Regions from separate parts of the Photobacterium swingsii genome, predicted to be linked through region 1. Evidence: predicted binding sites of a transcription regulator. Region 1 holds the regulator's gene; the other holds the start of a gene.
The links. The regulator MetJ, encoded in region 1, represses methionine synthesis genes. The targets are predictions, from matches to a motif close to TTAGACNTNTANANGTCTAA.
Positions count from the first base shown of each region.

Region 2: metH (methionine synthase) is a predicted target of MetJ. The motif match lies at 2,873-2,892, and genes of this name have one in related genera.

Region 1 covers NZ_AP024852.1:224,455-228,846, forward strand. The annotation lists gene OCU77_RS01045 (cation-translocating P-type ATPase) at 1-273, shown strand, start outside; gene OCU77_RS01050 (hypothetical protein) at 342-1,505, shown strand; gene metJ (met regulon transcriptional regulator MetJ) at 1,688-2,005, opposite strand; gene OCU77_RS01060 (O-succinylhomoserine (thiol)-lyase) at 2,276-3,442, shown strand; gene OCU77_RS01065 (bifunctional aspartate kinase/homoserine dehydrogenase II) at 3,443-4,392, shown strand, end outside.
Region 2 covers NZ_AP024852.1:332,363-336,754, forward strand. The annotation lists rRNA gene rrf (5S ribosomal RNA) at 1-6, shown strand, start outside; tRNA gene OCU77_RS01615 (tRNA-Thr) at 85-160, shown strand; rRNA gene rrf (5S ribosomal RNA) at 170-285, shown strand; gene metA (homoserine O-acetyltransferase MetA) at 443-1,384, shown strand; gene OCU77_RS01630 (cation:proton antiporter) at 1,469-2,749, opposite strand; gene metH (methionine synthase) at 2,943-4,392, shown strand, end outside.

The sequences.
Region 1 (4,392 bases):
ATGCTGATCTTTGCACAACTGTGGCACTTATTTGATTCGCGTAGCTTTACAACGCTATACCGCAAAAATCCATTCACCAATAAGTACCTACTAGGCGCAGTAGCCTTGTCTGCAACCCTATCACTGAGCGTGATGTACACAGGCTTAGGTCAAATGATCTTTAATACCGAAGCACTGTCGTTTGGTCACCTAATGACTGTGATTATTGCGGCATCTGTACCGACATTCTTACTGTCGGGTATCAAAGAAATAACGAAAGTGAAATTCGTCTAACCCAACTGTCAGCCCTCTTTTTAGGGGGCTGACCCTTCGACGAGCAATGTAATACAAGAGGTTATGACGTGAAAAAAATCATTCTATATTCCGCATTACTGTTGGTGGGGCTAGTGTGCTCACAACTGCTACCATCATTCATTGCCGGCTACGGCCAACTGCAACCCACCATTATGGTGCTGACCATGTCAGCGCTGGCCTACATCATGATCAATGTTGGTCGTGAATTTGAAATTGATAAGAACAACTTAAAACAATACCGCTGGGATTACGTGGTCGCAATGACAACGGCAACCTTCCCGTGGATTGGCGTTGTGCTGTATTTCATTTTTGTCCTTATGCCAGCAGAGATGTGGAGTAATGTCGACGCGTGGACAGAGACCTTAGTGATTGGCCGCTTTGCTGCGCCAACGTCTGCGGGTGTACTGTTTGCGATGTTAGCTGCCGCGGGATTAGGGGCGACCTGGATGTTTAGTAAAGCGCGTGTATTAGCCATCTTTGATGATCTCGATACCGTGCTCTTGATGATCCCTTTATCAATTTTAGTGGTGGGCTGGCAGCCTGCATTAGGTGTCACTTTAGTCTTAATGTTTGGCTTATTAGCGCTGGGTTATCGCTATTTACACCTTTGGTCTATTCCATCGTCAGCGGGTGCTGTGATGGGCTATTCCGTCATTATTGCGTTGCTGTGTGAGTTGTTTTATTTACGCAGTGGCGTCCATTTCGAAGTCTTGCTACCCGCTTTCGTGTTGGGGTGCATGATGAAATCGCAACATGAATCCGCCGCCGATCAACAAGTATCAAGCTTTGTGGCTGGTGTGTTTATGATGTTGGTTGGTCTGAGCTTGCCGCAAATCTTTGGGGGAGTAGCAACCTCCTCATCAGAGAGCATCACAGTGGCAATGCCAGCAATGTCGTTAGCTGAAATTACTTACCACGTGTTGATCATTTCTGTGATTGCCAATATCGGCAAGATGTTCCCACTGTTCTGTTACCGCAAAGAAGCCACGTTGAAAGAGCGTTTAGCGTTGTCGATCAGCATGTGGCCGCGCGGTGAAGTAGGTGCAGGTGTGTTGATGATAAGCATAGGTTATGGCTTTGGTGGCCCTATTGTCACGATCAGCATGCTGTCGCTGGCGCTGAACTTAGTGCTAACCGGTGTGTTCATCATGGTGGTGAGAAAACTTATTTTGAGTGAGAAACAGCAAGGAGAGAGTTATGAAAAAGCGTGAACTTAAGATACTTGGAATCGTTATTACTATTTTTCTTTTGACGCTGGTTGTAGGGCGAACCGCGTAAAAGAGCTGATAAAGTAAAAGCTACCATTAATTAGATAACGAAGTAGCGTGTTTCCTTATTTACTGACTGTGATTCCAAAGTTGTCATCACAGTCAGTTTTTTGTTGGTTATCAACTTACTCGTTGATGTCTTCGTAAGTAATTCCCATCGCATCCATCAAAGCTTTCGCTTCTGCCGGTAAGTCATCAGGACGGTCTTTACGAATATCGTCATCCGTTGGTAACGGTTGGCCGGTATAAGCATGCAAAAATGCTTCGCACAGTAATTCACTATTGGTCGCATGGCGCAGGTTATTTACCTGACGACGTGTACGTTCATCAGTCAGAATTTTTAAGACTTTTAATGGAATTGACACCGTAATTTTTTTTACTTGTTCGTTTTTCTTACCGTGTTCCGCGTATGGACTGATGTACTCGCCATTCCACTCTGCCATGTTTTACCTTCTCAGCGTTGTTGTTTTTACCGCCGCTCAGGTTATTTCATGCCATGACTATACTGAGAAAACCTCAGAGAATATGGGGTCATACGAAATAACTGCGAGTAGGGCAGTGAGTCATAATTAAAGTTTGGGTGAATTTTAGCGATATTTACCGCCATAAGCAAAGACATATAGACGTCTAGAAGTGTTGACGTCCCAGTTTTATATGGTTAATGTTGGTGAAGGAATTTTATTCGGCATTAAACCGAAACAAGGAAGGTTAATATGAGTGACAAGAAACTTGCCACTATTGCAGTTCGTACCGGCATTGAATCCGATTCTCAGCACCACGCTGTTGTCCCACCTATCTATCTCACATCTACGTACAGTTTTCCACAGCTGGGTGAGGTACCGCAATTCGATTACTCCCGCTCTGGTAACCCAAGTCGCAATATGTTGGCCGATGCACTGACAGAATTAGAAGGTGGTGCGGGTGGTGTTGTGACAAGTTGTGGAACGGCAGCGATTAACCTTCTTGTTTCTGCGATATTAGGCCCAGACGATCTGATTATAGCGCCGCATGACTGCTATGGCGGCACTTACCGACTATTTAATACCCGTGCCAACAAAGGTGACTTCAAGGTTGAGTTTGTTGATCAATCTGATCCTCTGGCGTTTGCCGCTGCGCTGGCTCGACAACCGAAAATTATTTGGGTGGAAACCCCCTCCAACCCCTTACTTCGCGTGATTGACGTAGAAGCTTTGTGTCAGCAAGCCAAAGCCGCAGGGGCGCTGGTGGCCGTAGATAACACCTTCCTTTCACCAGTCTTGCAGCAACCTATCGCATTAGGAGCAGATTTTGTGGTGCACTCGACGACCAAGTACATCAATGGCCATTCTGATGTCGTCGGCGGTATTCTGATTTCTGCTGATGCCGAGCAGGCTGAGAACATTGCATGGTGGGCTAACTGTATTGGTGCAACAGGCGCACCTTTTGATGCATACCTGACCCTAAGGGGCTTACGTACGTTAGTGCCACGGATGAAGATGCACGAAGAAAATGGGGCGCAGGTGCTGGCTTTCTTACAAAACCACCCCCAAGTTGCGGCTATTTATCACCCAAGTTTGCCGGATCATCCAGGCCACGACATCGCGAAGCGTCAACAGAAAGGGTTTGGTTCTATGATTAGTTTTGAGTTGGCGGGGAGTTTCCAACAACTTGAGGTGTTCGTGAAAGCGCTGAAATGTTTCTCGCTTGCGGAATCTTTGGGGGGAACTGAAAGCTTGATAGCCCATCCATCGAGCATGACACACCGTGCGATGTCAGATGAAGCGCAAGCCGAAGCGGGTATCAATACGGCATTATTGCGTCTATCGGTAGGGCTGGAAGATCCTACCGATCTTGTAGCCGATCTTGCACAAGCCTTTCAGCAAGCTGTCGAGGTAGGATAAATGAGCCAAGTACAAGCACGTCAATTACATAAGTTTGGCGGCAGTAGTCTAGCAGATGCTGAGTGCTATCGCCGCGTTGCAACGATTTTGCAAGAGTACTCGGCAGCCGAAGATCTGATTGTGGTCTCTGCGGCGGGTAAAACAACCAACCGTCTCATAGAATGGTTAGCCTTGCTGGCAAAAGACGGTCGTCATGCGCATGAAGTGTTGCAGGAGCTACGTCAGTATCAGCAAGATTTAATCACGGATTTATTGCCTGAACTCGCCGCTGACGAATTGCAAACTCAGCTTCACCTTGAGTTGAGTGCCTTATCGGCATTGAGTGAATTAGACCTTGATGAGGCGACTCGTGCCAAGGTGTTAGGGCACGGTGAACTGTGGTCTGCACGGCTACTTGCCGCTGTGCTTAATGCGAGTGCTTTACCGGCTTGTTCACTCGATTCTCGCCAGTTTTTACGGGCTGAACTTGCCGCACAACCTGAAGTCGATTGCGCGGCTTCACGGCCATTACTGCAACAACAACTGGTGCAGCATAGCCAGCATCGGATTGTGATCACAGGCTTTATGGCGCAAAACCACACGGGGCAAACCGTGCTATTGGGGCGTAATGGTTCTGATTATTCGGCAACCGTGATTGGCGCCTTGGCCGATGTTGCGCGAGTGACGATTTGGAGTGATGTCGCAGGGGTCTATAGTGCCGATCCGCGCCAAGTTAAAGATGCTTGCTTACTACCCTTATTACGGCTTGATGAAGCCAGTGAGTTAGCACGTCTTGCGGCACCTGTACTCCATAGCCGTACCCTCCAGCCCGTTGCGCAGAGCACGATAGATTTAACTTTGCGTTGCAGTCATCAACCCGAATCGGGATCGACGCGGGTGGAACGCGTATTAGCTTCTGGTCGTGGCGCAAAGATTGTGACCTCACTAGATGATGTTTGTTTGATTGAGCT
Region 2 (4,392 bases), 110 kb from region 1:
CCAGGCTTCAATTTCCTTGTTTTCAGATTTTGAATCTCAAAACAATAAAAAGTTTGTTGAAACAAACTTTAATTAGAATTTAGTGCTGGTATGGCTCAGTTGGTAGAGCGCACCCTTGGTAAGGGTGAGGTCCCCAGTTCAAATCTGGGTACTAGCACCATTAAATTTTTTCAGCGACCATAGCGCAATGGTACCACCTGATCCCATGTCGAACTCAGTAGTGAAACGTTGTAGCGCCGATGGTAGTGTGGGGCCTCCCCATGTGAGAGTAGGACATTGCTGAAACCCATTCTAAAACCCAGCCTTCGGCTGGGTTTTTTCATTTCTGACGTTTAATAATTCGAATTCAGACCAATCATCCTTTCTCGCTTGCGTATTTTCCTTATATTGTATATTTTTATTTAGATATCTGGACGTCTAAACATCTTAAGGAGCAAGAGAGATGCCAATTAAAATCCCCGATCGTTTGCCTGCAACGGATATTTTGCGTGGGGAAAATATCTTTGTTATGACGGAAGCACGAGCAGCAAGCCAAGGGATACGTCCGCTAAAAGTACTTCTACTAAACTTAATGCCTAAGAAAATAGAAACTGAGACGCAGTTTTTACGTTTGCTTTCTAATAGCCCGCTTCAAGTGGATGTTGAATTGCTACGAATAGACAATCGTCCTACGAGAAATACCCCTCAAGAGCATTTGGACACTTTCTATCGTCAATTTGAGATGGTGAAGTCACGCAACTTCGATGGATTGATTGTGACTGGCGCACCGTTAGGTTTGGTACAGTTCGAGGATGTTCTATATTGGGAAGAAATCCAAGCGATTATGAATTGGGCAAAAGATCATGTGACTTCAACATTATTTGTATGTTGGGCGGCACAAGCGGGTTTAAAGTTGTTATATGATCTGCCTAAAAAAACACGGAAAGAGAAGTTATCAGGCATTTACCATCATAAAACGCATGATTGTCATCATCCAATTCTTCGTGGCTTTGATGAAACTTTTAAAGCGCCTCACTCCCGCTATGCCGATTTCTCGCCTGATTATTTAGCTGAGCATACTGACCTTGATATTTTGGCGACCTCAGAGCAAGCTGGCGTGTATTTAGCGGCGACGAAAGATAAGCGTAATGTCTTTGTAACAGGCCACCCTGAGTATGATGTCACTACTTTACATAACGAATATATGCGTGATTGTAGTGAAGGTATGGAGCCTAACATCCCTCTGAATTATTACCCTGATGATGATCCAACTCAGCCCCCTGTTGCGAGCTGGCGAAGTCACGGTCATCTATTGTTTTCTAATTGGCTCAATTATTGTGTGTATCAGCAAACACCATTCGATCTTGATCATTTTTCAGAAGATAATTTTACCAAAGATGATTAACTCTTTTTGAGTCTTCATTTGTACTCAATATGCTGAATACAAAAAAGGCCTGCAATTGCAGGCCTTGTTCTTTTAGGGGCAGTCTTAGCTATTTTGTGATTCCCAGTTCTTTGCTTTCTGGATCAAAGAGGTAATGGTTGAACCTTGTACCAGAATGGAGAAAACGACAACGGCATAAGTCATGACAAGCATGATCTCACGTACATCTATGTTTTTCTCTGGAATAACAATAACACCAGCAGGAATCGCCATTGCCATCGCAAGCGCTAAGCCGCCGCGCAACCCGCCCCATGTTAGGATACGAACAGAGTACGGGTTGTAATCACGATAGTGATTAAAGCCGACATAAGAAAGACGAACACTTAAGTAACGGCTAAGTAATACAAGTGGCACGGCAATCGACATTAAGATCCAATCCTCTGAGTGGAAGCTAAATTGCAGCATGCTCATACCGATCAGTAGGAAAAGGACGCCGTTTAGGAATTCATCAACCAGTTCCCAGAAGTGATCAAGGTGATCTTCACTCTCTTTAGAAAAGCCAATGTAGCGCGTCCAGTTACCGATCATGATACCTGCTACGACCATGGCTAGCGGGCCTGAAACATGAAGTACATCGGCAAAAACATAACCTGCCGTTGGAATACCTAGTGTTAATAGTAATTCCATTGAGTGGTCATCTGTTGCGCTGATCAGGTAATGGAATAACAGCCCTAGTGCAAAGCCATACGCAATACCGCCAATCGCTTCTTGTAAGAAGAGCTGACCCACGCCTAATACCGTTGGTGCTTCACTGCCAAAAGCGATAGTGAAGAGGGTAACGAATAACACCAAACCAAAACCATCATTAAATAGCGACTCACCTTCAATTTGGGTTGAGATTCGGCGAGGGGCGTCCATTTTCTTTACGATAGCGAGAACGGCAATGGGATCGGTTGGGGAAATCAGTGCACCAAAGATCAAGCAGTAGATAAAGTCGAACTGAATGCCAATCGCTTGGCAGACCGCCCACAATGCACCACCGATAAAGAAGGTAGAAAAGAGCGTGGCACCGAGTGCTAAAACGGTGATTTCCCATTTTTGGTCTTCGAGGTTAGGAAGCTTGATCCCCAAACCACCGGCAAAGAGAAGAAAACCTAAAATCCCTTTGAGAAGGAAGCTTTCAAAGTTAATTTTACCGAGCTGTTCTGCGGCGATATCTTGGAGATTAAACCAACCATTCTGTCCGGCAATAACGATCCCTATAGATAAAACCAGCGCTCCGGCTGTTATGGCTATGGTTGTTTGCATCTTGCCGATTTTGCTATTAACAAAAGCGATGAGCATCGCCGCTGCGGCAAGAAAGCATAAGGTACTGTATACGGACATTCGAAACCTCGGGTTGGTGAATGTGTAAAGTTAAAAATTGTCACAAAATATAAAACCATCGGGTCATGATAGCCATAAAAAAATTAGGCTTTTGATGAATTAGTTTTTCTATTCCAATTATCTTTAGACGTCTAGATTTCCATTTTTGCTGTGATAGGATGTGAATTAGCTGTAACACTAAATAAGGAAGTAAATAGTGGCTAAGGGCAAAGGAATACTAGAACAAAGGTTAGCACAACAGATCCTCATTATTGATGGTGGCATGGGCACCATGATTCAGGGGTATAAGTTAGACGAAGAAGATTACCGTGGTGAGCGCTTTCGTGATTGGCACTCCGACCTAAAAGGTAATAATGATCTTCTTGTCCTAACACAACCGCAGCTTATTAAAGATATCCATCTTGCTTATTTAGATGCTGGCGCAGACATCCTAGAAACAAACACCTTTAATGCCACCACTATTGCGATGGCTGATTACGATATGGAGAGCTTGAGCGCAGAGATCAATTACGAAGCTGCTAAGCTCGCTCGCCAGGCTGCTGACGAATGGACAGCAAAAACACCGGATAAACCTCGATTTGTTGCTGGTGTTTTAGGCCCGACAAACCGAACTTGTTCGATTTCCCCTGATGTTAATGATCCCGGCTATCGTAATGTTACTTTTGATCAGTTAGTTGAGGCTTATGCTGAGTCGACGCGCGCCCTTATTGCGGGCGGTGCTGACATTATTTTGGTCGAGACTATCTTTGATACCTTAAATGCGAAGGCCTGCACATTTGCGGTTGAAACCGTATTTGAAGAAGATGGGATCCAGTTGCCTGTGATGATCTCTGGCACCATCACAGATGCATCTGGCCGTACGCTTTCAGGCCAGACGACAGAGGCTTTTTATAATTCACTGCGCCATGTTAAGCCTATCTCATTTGGCCTTAACTGTGCGTTAGGGCCAGATGAACTGCGCGAGTACGTTAACGAACTCTCGCGTATCTCAGAATGTGCCGTCTCTGCTCATCCTAATGCCGGTTTACCCAATGCCTTTGGTGAATATGACTTAAGCCCTGAAGAGATGGCTGAACATATTCAAGAGTGGGCGCAAAGCGGTTTCTTAAACCTTGTTGGCGGCTGCTGTGGTACGACACCAGAACATATCCGTAAAATGTATGAGGTCACCCGTGATCTTCAGCCTCGCCAATTGCCTGACATTCCCATCGCGTGCCGTTTATCTGGCTTAGAGCCTCTCACTATTGATGCTGATACTTTATTCATTAATGTCGGTGAGCGGACCAATGTAACGGGCTCTGCGCGTTTTAAGCGTTTGATTAAAGAAGAACTGTACGATGAGGCGCTAGAAGTTGCACGGCAACAAGTTGAAGCGGGAGCGCAAATCATCGATATCAATATGGATGAGGGGATGCTGGATGCGGAAGCGGCGATGGTGCGCTTCTTAAATTTGTGTGCAACTGAACCTGAAATTTCCAAAGTGCCTATTATGGTCGACTCTTCTAAGTGGGAGGTGATAGAGGCTGGTCTAAAATGCGTGCAAGGCAAACCGATTGTTAACTCGATCTCTTTAAAAGAAGGGAAAGATAAATTTATTGAACAAGCCAAGCTGTTACGCCGGTATGGGGCTGCAGTGATTGTGA